DNA from 2 places in the Lentzea sp. JNUCC 0626 genome. Region 1 is predicted to be linked to the other one. Evidence: riboswitches for the same ligand, from Rfam matches in the RefSeq annotation. Region 1 holds a riboswitch; the other holds the start of a gene.
The links. Region 1 has a riboswitch for cobalamin ahead of JNUCC0626_RS17425 (CbtB domain-containing protein). Riboswitches for the same ligand answer to the same signal wherever they lie in the genome.
Positions count from the first base shown of each region.

Region 1 (7,358 bases):
TGGGGGTGAAGCGCTTGGGCCGCCACCACATCAGAAGTCGAGCTCCTGGTCGGTCCTCGCCGCGTCCTGGTCCGCGCCGCGCTGGTCGTACGTGATCGTCTTGACCGCGCCGTCGAGGAAGCCCGCCGCCTTGTTCGCGATCTTGACCGGGTCGGTGTACTTCATGCCGTCGGGACCGCTCTGGTCGAGGCCGATCGCCTTCTCGGCGTTGCTGAAGGCGGACTTGGAGAGCGCCTCGCCGAGCGTGCCCGGCTTCTTGGCGGCGCCTTCGAGGAACGCCTTGCCGACCTTCGACTCGGCCAGCACGGCCCGGATCCGGCGCAGCACGTCCATGATCTTCTGGATGATCGAGCGGACCTTGCCGACCTCGCCGGTCGCCTTGCCCACCGAGATCGCCGACTCGACGCCCGTCGCGGCACCGGCGGCCACCTCGGACGCACCGCACGTCGGGATCGCCGCGAGCTGAGCGGCGATCCAGGTGACGACGAGCCACTCGATCAGGTCGCTCAAGATCCCCTTCAGGACGTCTTCGGCGATCTGCATGAACATCGAGCTGCCCTGCAACAGCGACGCGATGTGCCCGGCGGTGCCGGCCGTCGACTCGATGCCGTGGTGGAAGCTGCCGAGCTTCTCCGCCGCCCGGTCGCCTGCGGCGGACTTCCAGCTCCGCAAGCCTTCCTGGAGCTGTTCGTCGAACGTGCGCGCGAGTTCCTCGGTCTGCTTCGCGATGTCGTTGAACGCGCCCGCGGCCTTGCTGGTCGCCGCCGGGTCGCCGGAGACCAGGTCGACGGCCTGCTTGAGCGGCGCCACGACGTCGAGCAGCCAGCCGAGTCCTTTGGAGATCAGGAAGTTCAACGGGTCGGAGATCGCGCCCGCGAACTTCATGCCCTCCTGCACGAACCCGTTCATGTCGGAGATGACGCTGACGACGTCCTTGGCGATCGCCATGCCGTCGCCGGACTTGATGGACTCGCCGAGCTTCGCGCTGTCCTTCATGAGCGAGTAGCTGCTGCCGCCGAACGGAACGGACTTCGCGGCCTGCTTGCCGACGGTGCTGCCGGAGAACTGGCCCGAGTAGCTCTTGACAAGGGCGTCCACAGTGGACTGCTCGTGGCCCGCGTAGGTCTGCGCGGTCGCGGCGAGCGTGGAGTCGATCCTGCCGAAGCCCTCGGTCATCTTGCCGAAGTGGCCGTGCAGGTCGCCCAGCAACGCGTCGTACTGCTCGTACATGCCGAGCAGGTGGCCCAGCGCGCCCCAGCTGATCGCGGGCACGGACGCGGACCTGGCGGCGGCGTCGAGCTTCGCGGACGTGTCGCCCAGCGTGCCGACCGACCGGCCGCACTGGGCCAGCGCGGCCGGGTGCACCTCGATGCCGGTCACCAGCGCTCGTCCTTGCGGAAGATGCTGCCGGTGTCCTCGTCATCGGTCCGGGGCGGCGGCGACGACGGGGGGAGAGGCCGGGTGCCCGAAGACCTCCTGCTGCGTCTTCAGGACCCGGTCCGCGATCGGCAGGCCGGTGTGGCCCTGCACGATCTGGGCCTGCTGCCGCGCGGCGGCCGCGATGGCCTGCCGCACGGTCGCCATTACGGTCTGGGAGAGCTGGCCCGGGCTCAGCCGCTTCGCCTCGTCGGTGAACCGGATGTCCTTGATGGAACCGGACAAACCGGCGACGACCGTGACGGCGTGGTCGGGTGACTGGGCGCTCGCCTCGACGTCTCTGAGTTCTGTGCCCATCGCGTCGTAACCGGCGGCGCGGGCGTCAGCGGCGCGGTTCGCCTGCTCGAAGAAGTCGAGCTTCTGACGCATCTGTTCCAGCAACTCGGCGCTGTCAGGCATGCGCCGAACGTACCAATGACGCCTGGGCGAGGTGGCCGCACGTGCGGCCACCCCACACCATCAGGCGACAGCGGCCTTCTCGGAGGCCTTGGCCCTGCGCGCGGCCGGGTCGATCAGCAGGCCGAACACCACGCCGATGCCGACGTAGAGCGTGGCCAGCTGGGCGAGCGAGCTGAGGCGGAACTGCCACAGGACGTTCACCGGCATGTCCGCGGGAATCGTGTCCGGCGGGGCCGGGAACGCGAGCAGCACCACGGCGGTGGCCGCGGCGACCGCGAGCAGCACGGCCGTCGTCCGCACCGGCTGCGACTGCGCGTGCAACTGCGCGGCGAGCCAGCTGGCACCCCACACGATCAGCAGACCGGCCACCACCACGCCGAGGTAGAGCGCGGTGCGGTAGTTCACCGTCTCCGGGTCGCCCACGGCGGGCGGGTTGGCCGGGTACTTGATCCACGGCAGCAGCGCCACTGCACCGAAGACCGCGGCACCGAACGCGAAGCTGCGGCTGAACGGCGTGCGATCGGTGAACCAGCGCTTCGACAGCGCGTAGGCCGTGGCGAACACCAGGCCCACCGCGATGCCGACGATCACCACGCCGAGCATGCCGCCCACGACCTGGGCGCCGCGGCTGACGAGCTCCTCCTCGCCGCCGTGGGAGTGGCCGGCCTCTTCACCGGCGGGTGCGCGAGCCTCCTCGACCGCGAGCGCGGCCCGGATCGGGATCTCGGTCACCAGCAACTGCACGAGCGCGGACGCGAGACCGGCGATGCCGCCGGCCGCGATTCCGCGCAGCGCAAGGGACTTGTACGTCGTCATGACTTCCCTGCCTGGGGATTCGGGGAGCTAGTGGCAGGGGACGCCGAGGGCGTGGCGGCCGTCGTGGAAGAACTCGTGCAGCAGCTCCGAGCCCGCGCCGAGCGCGAGACCGTTCTCCTGCAGGACGAGGTACGTGACGATCAGGCCGAGCAGTGCGACGGCGAACGCCCACTTCGGCACCTGGACGGCGGACAGATTTGCTGCGGGGCTCGTCATGACGGGCTCCTCCATACCTCGTGGAAGTCAACTCTCCTAGCGGCGCCGCAGCCGGTCTCCTGACTCCCGGATCAACGCTGCCCCCGCGTCTTCCCAGCCCCGGCGGGGACCAGTGACGTGCTCGGCGGGGATCGCTTCCCGGTCACAGTGGCGAGGACCGCGCCGGATTCACACCGGCTTCCCGTCACTGCGGCGCGTGCACCGTAAGTTGAGCCGGCGTTCAAGCACAACCGGCCATAAGAGTTGTTGCGTTCCTCACTTCACGAGTGGACAGTCACCACACTTCCCACCTGCGGCAACGCGGTAGTACAGACAACACGACCGACGCCGGAACGTGACCTCGCCGGGAAAAGTCAGGAATTCTCCCGCCTGTTCGAACGGGGCCGCGCTCATGAGCTGTTCGCCGCGTTCTTCCGCTTCCTCCGCCGTGAGCATGTGTGCGCGAACGACCATTTTGAGCGCGCCCGCGACGTTCGACATCGCGTTGCCCCACAGCAACCCGCTCGCCACCGGCGTGACGGCCTGGATCGCCGCGACCACGGGTGCGAGCGCCTCGGCGGCGGGCGGTCCGAGCCGGGGCTGGTCGATGCGCACGCTCAGGCCGTTGGTGGGGTGGTGCTGCCACCACAGGTTCTCCGGCCGGACATCGATCGGGAGGTGCGCGGCCGTGAGCGGGCTGAGCAACCGGGCCGTGTAACTGAGGAAGAACAGGCTGGCGGCGACGCGCGGTTCGTCGGCTTTGTAGCGGACCGCGATGGCGTCGATGGTGGTCTTGAGGGCCGGGCCTTCGAGCAACGCCGTTCCGGGCAGCCACGACTCGTCCGGACGGCCCACGTCGAGGGCGAAGAACGGGTTGATCCCGCGCACCCGGCGCAGCGCTTCGAGAACCTCGGCGAACTCAGACACGGAAGTTCACGCTACCGGGTGTCCATGCAGGACAGATCACGTCCAACGCCTGGGACAGATGCGACCGCGGTGTGGACGGGGGGTCGGGGGATGGGAGGATGTCATGCCGTGAAGACCTTCGATTCCCTGTTCGCTGAACTGACCGAACGAGCCGCCACCAAGCCGGAGGGATCCGGCACCGTCGCCGCGCTCGAGGCCGGGGTCCATGCGCAGGGCAAGAAGGTCCTGGAGGAGGCGGGCGAGGTCTGGATCGCCGCCGAGTACGAGTCCGACGAGAAGCTCTCCGAAGAGATCTCGCAGCTGCTCTACCGCCTCCAGGTGCTCATGCTGGGCCGTGGGCTCACCCTCGAAGACGTGTACAAGTACCTCTGACTGAAAAGACTTCCACATGCTGCGCGTAGCAGTCCCGAACAAGGGCGCGCTCGCCGAACGCGCCTCCGCCATGCTCACCGAGGCCGGCTACCGGCAGCGGCACGAGCCGCGTGACCTGACCGTCCTCGACAACAACAACGACGTCGAGTTCTTCTTCCTGCGTCCCAAGGACATCGCGATCTACGTGGCGTCCGGTGACCTCGATCTCGGCATCACCGGCCGCGACCTGGCCGCCGACTCGGGCGCCGACGACAACGGCTCCTCCGTCGAGGAGTTGCTGGCGCTGGGCTTCGGCTCGTCGACCTTCCGGTACGCGGGGCCTCGCGGCACCGACTGGAAGGTCGAGGACCTCGAGGGCAAGCGCCTCGCCACGGCGTACCCGAAGCTCGTGGGCCGCGATCTCAAGGCCCGCGGCATCACCGCCAAGGTGATCCGCCTCGACGGCGCGGTGGAGATCTCGATCCAGCTCGGCGTCGCCGACCTGATCGCCGACGTGGTCGGCTCGGGCCGGACGCTCAAGCAGCACGACCTGGTGCCGTTCGGCGACCCGATCTGCGAGTCGGAGGCGGTCCTCGTGCACCGCAACGGCTCGGAGCTCACGGCCGCCAAGAAGCAGCTCACCGCCCGTCTGCAGGGCGTCGTGTTCGCGCAGCAGTACCTGATGCTCGACTACGACTGCCCGCGCTCGATCCTGGACGACGCCATCGCGCTGACGCCGGGCCTCGAGTCGCCGACGGTCGCGCCGCTGGCCAACCCGGACTGGGCGGCCGTGCGGGCGATGGTGTCGCGCAAGGAAGCGAACAACGTGATGGACGCGCTCGCGGCCATCGGTGCCAAGGCCGTGCTGGCCTCGGACATCAGGTTCTGCCGCCTGTGATCACGGAGCACGCCCTGCTCGACGTCCTGCCGGGTTCCGAGCAGGACTTCGAGTGGGCGTTCGGCGAGGCGCGGGAGCTGATCTCCGCCTCGCCGGGCTTCCGCGGCCTCGAACTGCTGCGCTGCCTGGAGACGCCGTCGCGGTACCTGCTGCTCGTGCGGTGGGACTCTCTTGAGGATCACACGGTGGGGTTCCGGCAGGGGCCGACCTATGAGCGGTGGTCTTCGTTGCTGCACCGCTTCTACTCGCCGTTCCCGGTCGTGTCGCACTACGAGAGCGCGCTGAGCACCTCGTCGTCCGTGGTCTGATCGAAGCTGTCGTACCAGCGGCTCACGGCCTGGAAGTGCTTCGGCGTGAGGATCGCGACGACCGGCGTCCGGAACGTCCGCAGCGCGTCTCTCGCGGCCACCGGCACGGCGAGGGTGACGCTCTTCGGGGTGTTTCGTGCGATGTGGTGGAGCGCCGCTCTGGCGGTGACGCCGGTGGCCAGGCCGTCGTCGACCAGGATGACGTCGCGGTTCTTGATGGTCAGCGGCCGGTCGCCTCGGTAGAGGGTGGTGCGGCGCTGCGCTTCGGCCCGTTCGGCGTCGGCCTGGTGGCCCAGTTGTTCCTCGGTGAGGTTCAGCGCTCTGAGGACTCTCGGGTCGTAGATCGGTTCGCTGTCGGCGGTGACGGCGCCCACGCCGTACTCGGGGTGGCCCGGGGCGCCGATCTTTCTCGCGACTACGACATCCAGCTCGGCGTTCAGGTGGGTCGCGATCTCCTTGGCGACCGGGACGCCGCCTCGGGGCAGGCCGAGGATCAGCGGGTCGTGCCAGGGTTGTGCGGCGAGGCGCGCGGCGAGGGCGCGGCCCGCTTCCTGCCGGTTCGCGAACCTCTTCATCGTCGCCCTGACGCTACGCCCTGTGCGGCTCAGTCGAACAACAGGCCGATGACGTCGGTCTCCTCTGAATGCCGAGCCACCACCCACCACGCAGCCTTCGGCGCCGCAGACCAGGGTGGCGCAGGAGGAGGACGAGTTCTCCGTCTCGTTCGAACCGGACTCGGAGACGATCACGGTGGAAAGCCGGTTGTTGCTGCTCCGGTTCGCGGCGACCGTCGGACCGCGTGACCGGGTCAGCCTGGTGGGCACACCGCCAGGATCGGAGATCCCGGCAGCGCGGTCGCGCTGAGCCGGCGGCGTGTCGACCTGGTGCTCCAGGCGTTCGTCGACGCCGGGGTGGCCCGTGACAACATCACCGCCGAAGGCGTCGGGTATGCGGAAGCCTCGCCTGAGTTCGACTCCCGTGATCGCCGCGTGAGGGTGCGGCGGATCCCGGCACCGTGACTCAGCGCTTGCGCACGAACAACGCCTGCGCCGTCGTGCCCACCGGGCCTTCGACGTCGTGCACCACGCTGGTCGCCACCCCCACGCCGTCCGGCCCGATCGTGGTGCGCGCGTCCATGCCCACCCACTCGCCGGTGGGGCGGCGGTGCAGGTGGACCGTCAGGTCCGTGTTGATGGCGTACCACTTGCGAATGTCCACACGGGACGAGACGCCGCTGGCCGAGTCCACGACGGCGAACAGGCGCTCCTCCGGGGTGGGCTCGGAGCCCTCGACCACGGCGACGCGTGGGCGGGCCCACACCTGGGCGTCGCCCGGCGTGAAGATGCCGCCTGACACGGAAAGCCACTCGACGGCCGCCAGGTAGCCGCCGCCCCAGTGTTCGGGGATCTCCATCGGCACGGCGGTGGAAGGTGGTGCCAGCGCGGGCACTTCGCCTCCCGCCACTGCTGTGGTGTCGGCGTCGACGATGCGCCACGCACGGGCCGTGAGCACCGCACGGCCTTCGAAAGAAAGGGAAGCGGCGAGGAGTTCCACGGAACGGCCTGGGCGTTCGACCGAAGTGGACACCGTCAGGTCCGCCACCGGGACCGGGCCGAGCACCTCGAAGGTGACGCGCGCCAACGACGACGACTGGTTACCCAGGCCCAGCAACGCGCGCACCAGCAGCGCCGAAGGTGGGCCCAGGTGCTGGCTGTCCGGGCCCCACGGGCCGACGGTGTGCTCGGTGGAGCGGAACGTGGTGTCGCCCAGCGGCAGGTAGAAGGCGGCCATCAGTCGCGGTCCTGGAGGGGTTCGGTGTCGTCGGGCTCCGGCCAGCCCGGGTAGGGCGGCGGGGTGCCGTCGAACGCCGGGCAGAACGCCTTGTGGTCGCAGTAGTCGCACAGGCGGCTCGGGTTGGGGCGGAAGTCGCCGGTCGGCGCGGCGCGCATGATGGCCTGCCAGATGGCGTCCAGCGTGCGTTCGAAGCGGGCCAGTTCGCCTTCGTCCGGCTGGTAGGCCAGGGCTTG
Region 1 is NZ_CP171635.1:4,095,806-4,103,163, reverse strand. Features, by position in the region: gene JNUCC0626_RS17445 (hypothetical protein) at 1-31, opposite strand, end outside; gene JNUCC0626_RS17440 (hypothetical protein) at 31-1,380, opposite strand; gene JNUCC0626_RS17435 (YbaB/EbfC family nucleoid-associated protein) at 1,420-1,836, opposite strand; gene JNUCC0626_RS17430 (CbtA family protein) at 1,897-2,652, opposite strand; gene JNUCC0626_RS17425 (CbtB domain-containing protein) at 2,680-2,868, opposite strand; cobalamin riboswitch at 2,901-3,075, opposite strand; gene JNUCC0626_RS17420 ((2Fe-2S)-binding protein) at 3,124-3,774, opposite strand; gene JNUCC0626_RS17415 (phosphoribosyl-ATP diphosphatase) at 3,883-4,146, shown strand; gene hisG (ATP phosphoribosyltransferase) at 4,163-5,023, shown strand; gene JNUCC0626_RS17405 (antibiotic biosynthesis monooxygenase family protein) at 5,020-5,331, shown strand; gene JNUCC0626_RS17400 (phosphoribosyltransferase) at 5,292-5,906, opposite strand; gene JNUCC0626_RS17395 (hypothetical protein) at 6,022-6,195, shown strand; gene JNUCC0626_RS17390 (hypothetical protein) at 6,216-6,350, shown strand; gene JNUCC0626_RS17385 (thioesterase family protein) at 6,352-7,125, opposite strand; gene JNUCC0626_RS17380 (RecB family exonuclease) at 7,122-7,358, opposite strand, start outside.

Region 2 (7,358 bases), 4.9 Mb from region 1:
GGTTGAGGATCACGCCACCCAGCCGGACCGTGGGGTCGTAGCCGCGGAAGCCGTGCAGCAACGCCGCGAGCGACCGGCTCTGCCCGCGCGCGTCCACGACGAACAGCACGGGGGCGTTGATCAGCTTGGCGACGTGCGCGGTCGAACCGATGCCGGCGGTGTCGATGCGGCCGTCGAAGAGCCCCATGACGCCCTCGACGACAGCGATGTCGCAGCCCTTCGAGCCGTGCGCGAACAGGCCCGGGACACGATGTTCGCCGACCATGACCGGATCGAGGTTGCGACCGGGACGGCCGGTGGCGAGCGAGTGGTAGCCGGGGTCGATGTAGTCGGGGCCGACCTTGAACGGCGCGACCCGGGAACCGGTGCGGCGCAACGCCGCCATCAGGCCGGTGGCCACGGTGGTCTTGCCGCTGCCGGACGCGGGGGCGGCGATGACCAGCCTGTTCACCACTCGATCCCCCGTTGCCCCTTCTGCCCGGCGTCCATCGGGTGCTTGACCTTCGTCATCTCCACCACGAGGTCCGCCGCGTCGATCAGCTTCTGCGGCGCGTGCCGCCCGGTGATCACCACGTGCTGGTGACCGGGCCGGGAAGCCAGCGCGTCCACCACCTCGTCCACGTCGATCCAGCCCCAGTGCAGCGGGTACGTGAACTCGTCCAGCACGTAGAACCCGTGCCGTTCGCTCTGAAGGCGGCGCGCGATCTCCGCCCAGCCTTCACGTGCGGCGGCGGCGTGGTCGTCCTCGGTGCCCTGCTTGCGGGTCCAGGACCAGCCCTCGCCCATCTTGTGCCACTCGACGGCACCGCCCTCGCCGGTCTCGTCGTGCAGCCGGCCGAGCGCCTTGAACGCGGACTCCTCGCCCACCTTCCACTTGGCGGACTTCACGAACTGGAACACGCCGATGTCCCAGCCCTGGTTCCAGCCGCGCAGCGCCATGCCGAACGCCGACGTCGACTTCCCCTTCATCTCGCCGGTGTGCAGCATCAGCAACGGGCGGTTGCGGCGCTGCCGGGTGGTCAGGCCGTCCTTCGGAACCTCGGTGGGTTGTCCTTGGGGCACAGGGGTTTCTCCTTGCTCGTTGGTCGCTGCTCCGCAGACTCCGGTGAGTTCGCCGGGAAGCGAACTCACGCGGCCCGGACGACGCCGGCGAGGTGGTCGGCGGACAGCTGCTCGAGCCGGACGCAGGTGCCCTGCAACGCCTCGGCGATCTTCGCGGCGAGCCCGAGGCGGACGTGGCCCTGTTCGCAGTCGACGACCACGACGGCGGTCTGCTCCAGCAGTCCGGCGGCCTTCAGCGCGTCCTTGGTCGGGTCGCCGCCGAGGCCACTCGACGTAGCCCGGCCGTCCGTCAGCAGCACCACCAGCGGACGCTTGCGCGGGTCCCGCAGCCGTTCGATCTCCAGCACGCGGTGGGCCTTCAGCAGACCGTCCGCCAACGGCGTGCGGCCGCCGGTGCGCATCTTCTTCAACCGCGTCGCGGCGGCGTCCACGGAAGTCGTGGGCGGCAGGGCGACCTCGGCGGTCTGGCCCCGGAACGTCACCACACCCACCTTGTCGCGGCGCTGGTAGGCGTCGCGCAGCAACGAGATCACCGCGCCGCTGACCGCCGACATCCGCTTCTGCGCGGCCATCGAGCCGGAGGCGTCGACGACGAACAACACGAGGTTCGACTCCTTGCCCTCCCGCACGGCCTTGCGCAGGTCGGCGGCGGTGAGCAGCAGTCCGGGACCGCTGCGGCCCCGCGCGGCCTGGTGCGGCGCGGCGGTCGTCAGCGTGTCGACCAGGTGCAGCCCACTGCCGTCCACAGTGGACGAACGAACGATCCGGCCGGTGCGGGCACGGGCCCGGGAACGCTTGCCCGGCGCACCTTCCCCGACGCCGGGAACCTCCAGCAGCCGCGCCTTGAACGCGGGCGAGGGTTCCGGTGCCGGACGGTCGGCAGGCGCGTTCCCGTTGCCCTTCGGGCCTTCCTGCGGTTCGGGCAGCTCGCCACCGCCGGGGCCGTCGTCGTCCGGACCCTCGTCCGAAGGCTCTTCGGCGTGCTCGGCCGCCTGCTTCATGGCGTCCTCGAGCTGCTGCTCCTCGATGCCGGGCTCGTCGAACGGGTCGCGGCGGCGCCGGTGCGGCAGCGCGAGCCGGACGGCGGTCTCGACGTCGATCTCCTCGACCGCGCCGACCCCGCGCCACGCTGCGTGCGCGACGGCGGCACGGGCGACCACGAGGTCCGCGCGCATGCCGTCGACCTCGAAAGCCGCGCAGACAGCGGCGATCCGGCGCAGCTCACCGTCCGGAAGGGACACTCCGGCCAACCGCGACCGGGCGTCGGTGATCTGCTGCTTCAGCTGCACGTCCTCATCGGCCCAGCGAGCGGCGAACCCGACCGGGTCGGCCTCGTAGGCGAGCCGGCGACGGATGACCTCGGTGCGCACGGCGACGTCCCGCGCGGCCTTCACGGCCACGGTCAGCCCGAACCGGTCGAGCAGCTGCGGCCGCAGCTCACCTTCCTCGGGGTTCATCGTGCCGACCAGCAGGAACTGCGACGGGTGCGACACCGACACGCCCTCGCGTTCGACGTGCGCACGCCCCATCGCGGCGGCGTCGAGCAGCAGGTCGACCAGGTGGTCGTGCAGCAGGTTGACCTCGTCGACGTAGAGCACGCCCCGGTGCGCGGCGGCCAGCAGGCCGGGCTGGAACGCGCGCTTGCCCTCGGTCAGCGCTTTCTCCAGGTCGAGCGACCCGACCAGGCGGTCCTCGGTGGCACCGACGGGCAGTTCGACGAGCCGGGCTGGGCGCCGCTCCACGCCGTCGTGCGGTGCGTCGGGGCAGTCGGTGGTCCCGGGCGCGCACCCGAACCGGCAGCCCGCCGAGACGTCGAGCTCCGGCAGCAACGCGGCCAGCGCACGCACGATGGTCGACTTCGCGGTCCCCTTCTCGCCTCGGACGAGAACGCCGCCGATGCCGGGGTGCACGGCGTTCAGCAGCAGGGCGAGCCGGAGGTCGTCATGGCCGACGACAGCCGAAAACGGGAACATGCTCAGCGAAGTCCTTCCTCGGGTGTCCACGCCCGCGGTGAGGTGAAGAGGGGGACGAGTTCCTGACTTCCGGCGTCCAAAACCGGTCACAGTCGCGGGACGGCGCCGGAGTTCCACCGGCTTCCTCGCGTTCCCCTCACAGCCCCGGCATCGTCGCACTTCGCACGGCCGGGTCCAACAGCCAGGTGAGCGACGTCGCTAGATCAGCCCGAGGAACTCCTGCCACGTTGCCCTGACCTCGTCCGCCGTCCACTCCAGCGCGGGGCCGGCCACGGTCACCTCGGTCTTGGCCAGCGGCCCGTCCTGCCAGAACCCGCCGAGGAACTTGCCGCTCAACTCCTTGAGCCGGGCCGGGTCGCCGGGCAGGTGCAGCGCGAACTGGTGGGTGTGCGGTTCGGGCTGGTCCATCGCCTGAGCGACGACCTTGGCGTGCGCGACGTACTCGCCGAGCTTCGGCAGGACCGTGTCCAGGCCGTGCAACGCCGACAGCGCGGCGGGCCACTGCTGGAACAGCATGCCGCCGTACCGGTGCCGCCAGACCCGTGCCTGCTCGACGAAGTCCCGCGACCCGGCCAGCGCCGCCCCGGAGATGCCTTCGAGGGACTTGTAGAACGACACGTAGACCGAGTCGAACAGCCCCGCGATCTCGGGCAACGGCTTGCCCAGGCCGTGCGTGCTCTCCCACAGCCGCGCGCCGTCGAGGTGCACGACCGCGTCCCGTTCGCGGGCCAGGTCGACCGTCGCGGTCAGCTCGTCCCAGGTCGGGAGGACGAACCCGGCCTCGCGGTCCGGCACCTCCAGCAGCAGCGTCCCGAACGGCTCGGGGCACGTCCCGACGTCGGCGTTGCGCACCTTGATCGGCCGCAGCCCGGACAGCACGGTCAGCGCGTCGTCCTCGTGGTGCAGCGGGTGCGCCTGCGGGTGCATCGCGACGATCGGGTTGTGCGTGCGGTCGGCCCAGCACCGCAACGCGATCTGCTGCGCCATCGTCCCGGTCGGCACGAACAACGCGGCCTCGGTGCCGAGCAACGCGGCGACCCGCTCCTCCAGCGCACCCACCGGGCCGCCGTCGCCGTACCGGTCGGGGTCGACGTCCGGCACCGGGCCGAGCGTCTCCAGCAGCGTCTTCTTGCGGACTCCCGAGAGCTGACGGTTCATCACCCCAGCATCAAACCTCAGGTCAACGGCTCACAGCCACCGACTTCGGCGCGCGGAACGACAGCAGGTTCAGCCACTCCGGTCGTGGTCCGACCAGGTGCAACGACGGTTCGTGCGCCGCCACCGTGCGCAACGTCACGGCGGCCTCCAGCCGGGCGAGCCCCGCGCCCAGGCAGAAGTGGCGGCCGTACCCGAACGCCAGGTGGCGCGAGTCGGTTTCCTTACCGCTCAACAACAACACGAGCTCCGCACCGGCCGGAACGTGCACACCGGACAGAACGACCTCACGCGCGGTCAGCCGCCGCCACGTCACCACGGGCGTTTCGGTCCGCAGCACGTCCTCGACGAACGCCTCCGCGACGCCGGGTTCGGGCAGCCGCGCCCACAGCGAACGGTCCTGCAACGCGCGCCGCAACGCCGTGGACAGCAACTGGGTCGTCGTCTCCTGGCCGGCGATCAGCAGGAAGTAGCAGAGGCCCGCGGAGTCCTCGGCGGACACACCGGCGTCGGCCAGCGCGCAGAACAAGTCGCCGTCGCGGGCGTGATAGCGCTTGATCAGCCATTGGTGGAAGTCGCCGACGTCGCCGACCAGCTCCAGCTGACGTTCGCGGGTGATGTCGCCCCAGAAGAACTCCAGCGACCCGGAGCTCCACCGCTTCAGCGTCGGGATGTCGACGTTGGGCAGTCCGAGGATGTCCATCAGCACGATCGCGGGCAGGTCCCAGGCGAGGTCCCGCACGAGATCCGTGCCACCCAGGCGTTCCAGAACGAGGGCTTCGATGCGAGGCTCCGCAGCGGCAACGCGCGCGGCCGTGAAGAACGACGCCACGAGTCGCCGCAGGTCAGCGTGTGACTCGGACCCGTTGTTCGCGAGCGTCGGCGGGAGCGAGAAGCGGGCGCGGACCAGTGATCGCAACGCCGCCGGAGCCACCGGCGTCACGGCGGTCAGCGCGTTGTCGGGCAGGTACGTGACGGGATCGGCCAACACGGCGCGCACGTCGTCGTACGAGGACACCACCCAGCGGCCGCCGAGGAACTGCACCGGCGAGGTGAGTTCGGCGCGCGTGAAGGTGAACAGGTCCACGAGCGGCACGCTAGCGGCCGGATGGGAGACTCAGGCGGTGACCGTGAGCACAACTGAGGCGATTTCCAGTCCTGGTGAGGCGACGTTCGACTGGATCGACGTCCGCTCTGAAGCGCGAGCCAAGGCCGGTCTGACCCGGCGACTGCGGCCGCGCACGTCGGACTCGACGGATCTCGACCTCGCGAGCAACGACTACCTCGGGCTCGCCAAGGACAAGCGCGTCGCCGGTGCCGCCGCGGCCGCCACGTTGAAGTGGGGCGCGGGGTCCACGGGATCGCGCCTGGTCACGGGCTCGACCGAGCTGCACGCCGAGCTGGAGTTCGAGCTCGCGAACTTCTGCGGCTCGCAGTCCGCGCTGGTGTTCAGCAGCGGTTACATGGCGAACCTCGCCGCGGTCACGGCGTTGTCGGGTCCCGGCACGGCGATCGTCGCGGACCAGCACATCCACGCGTCGCTGATCGACGGCACGCGGCTGTCGAAGGCCGACGTCGTCGTCGCGGACCACTGCGACGTGGGCAAGGTCCGGCACGCGCTGGAGACCCGCGGCAAGCGGCGCGCGATCGTCGTCACGGACTCGGTGTTCAGCGTCGACGGCGACATCGCCCCGCTGAACGAACTGCACGAGGTCTGCCGCGCGAACGGATCGGCGCTGGTGGTGGACGACGCGCACGGCCTGGGCGTCGTCGGACCGGGCGGCCGTGGGGCGGTCGCGGAAGCGGGCCTCATCAAGCAGCCGGACGTGATCACCACGCTGACGTTGAGCAAGTCGCTGGGCGCCATGGGCGGCGCGGTGCTCGGCCCGTCGCGCGTGATCAAGCACTTGATCGACACCGCGCGGCCGTTCATCTTCGACACCGGCCTCGCGCCGAGCAGCGCGGCGGCGGCCCTCGCGGCGATCAGGATCCTGCGCGAGGAGCCGGACCGTCCCGAGCGGGCGCTGACCGTGGCGCACGACCTGAGCAACCGCCTGAAGGAAGCCGGTTTCCAGGTCAGCACGCCCACGGCGGCGGTCGTGAGCGTGCGGGCACCGGGGCCCGAGCAGGCGTTCCGGTGGGCGGAGACGTGCCGCGCGAGCGGTGTCGTCGTCGGCTGCTTCCGGCCGCCGTCGGTGCCGGACCAGATCAGCAGGCTGCGGCTCACCGCGCGCGCCGATCTGACCGAGGCCGACATCGAGCGCGCGGTGCGCGTGATCAGGGAGAGCGCCGCATCCGCAGGTGTGGAATCCCGTCCTCGATGAACTCGGCCCCTTCGGCCACGAACCCGAACGACGCGTAGAAGTCGGCGACGTACGTCTGCGCGTCGAGCACTGACGGCGTGCTGCCGACGTCCGCGAGCGCGGCCTGCATGAGCCGGCGGCTGTACCCGCGGCCGCGGGCCATGCGCGCGGTGGCGACGCGGCCGATCCGGAACGTGCCGTCGGGTTCCTCGAGCAGCCGCAGGTAAGCGAGCGGCTCGTGCGAGCCCTCCGCTTCCAGCCAGAAGTGCCGGGTGCCCTGCTCCAGGTCGCGGCCGTCGACGTCGGCGTAGACGCAGTTCTGCTCCACGACGAAGACGTCCTGCCGCAGCCGCAGGATCGCGTAGAGCTGGTCGGGGCTCAGGTCGAGGCCCCACTGCCGCCGCAGGGTGGCGGGAAACTGTGTGGTTCGCACCTGATCGTGGATATCAGAAGCCCAGCGTCTGCCGGTAGTTCGCGAGCCGGGTGTAGACGCCAGGTTCATCTGCCCGTGCGCAGCCTCGGCCGAACGACACGACGCCCGCGAGCCTGCCGCGCACGACCAGCGGCCCGCCCGAGTCGCCCGTGCAGGCGTCCCGGCCACCCCGCCCGGCGCACAGCATCGCGCCCGGCCGGTAGTCGGGCTCCTTGAGCAGGCACTCGGAGTCGGACAGGATCGGCACCGTCACCTTGCGCAGCGACATCGCGGGCGGGACGTTCTCGGCGGTGCGGCCCCAGCCGAGCACCACGCCGTCGTCCCCGACCTCGCCGAGCGCGATCGTGCGGTACGGCACCGGCTGCGCGAGCGTCAGGATCGCCACGTCGTCGCCCTTGGTGACCTCGACGTAGTCCGGGTGCCGCCACACGC
Region 2 is NZ_CP171635.1:9,035,062-9,042,419, reverse strand. Features, by position in the region: gene JNUCC0626_RS42420 (cobyrinate a,c-diamide synthase) at 1-451, opposite strand, end outside; gene cobO (cob(I)yrinic acid a,c-diamide adenosyltransferase) at 448-1,062, opposite strand; gene JNUCC0626_RS42410 (putative cobaltochelatase) at 1,128-3,035, opposite strand; cobalamin riboswitch at 3,073-3,205, opposite strand; gene JNUCC0626_RS42405 (threonine aldolase family protein) at 3,234-4,193, opposite strand; gene JNUCC0626_RS42400 (hypothetical protein) at 4,216-5,277, opposite strand; gene JNUCC0626_RS42395 (8-amino-7-oxononanoate synthase) at 5,321-6,514, shown strand; gene JNUCC0626_RS42390 (GNAT family N-acetyltransferase) at 6,468-6,926, opposite strand; gene JNUCC0626_RS42385 (serine protease) at 6,940-7,358, opposite strand, start outside.
Region 2: it holds a riboswitch for cobalamin, as region 1 does, so the genes downstream of both, JNUCC0626_RS42410 (putative cobaltochelatase) here and JNUCC0626_RS17425 (CbtB domain-containing protein) in region 1, are expected to answer to the same signal.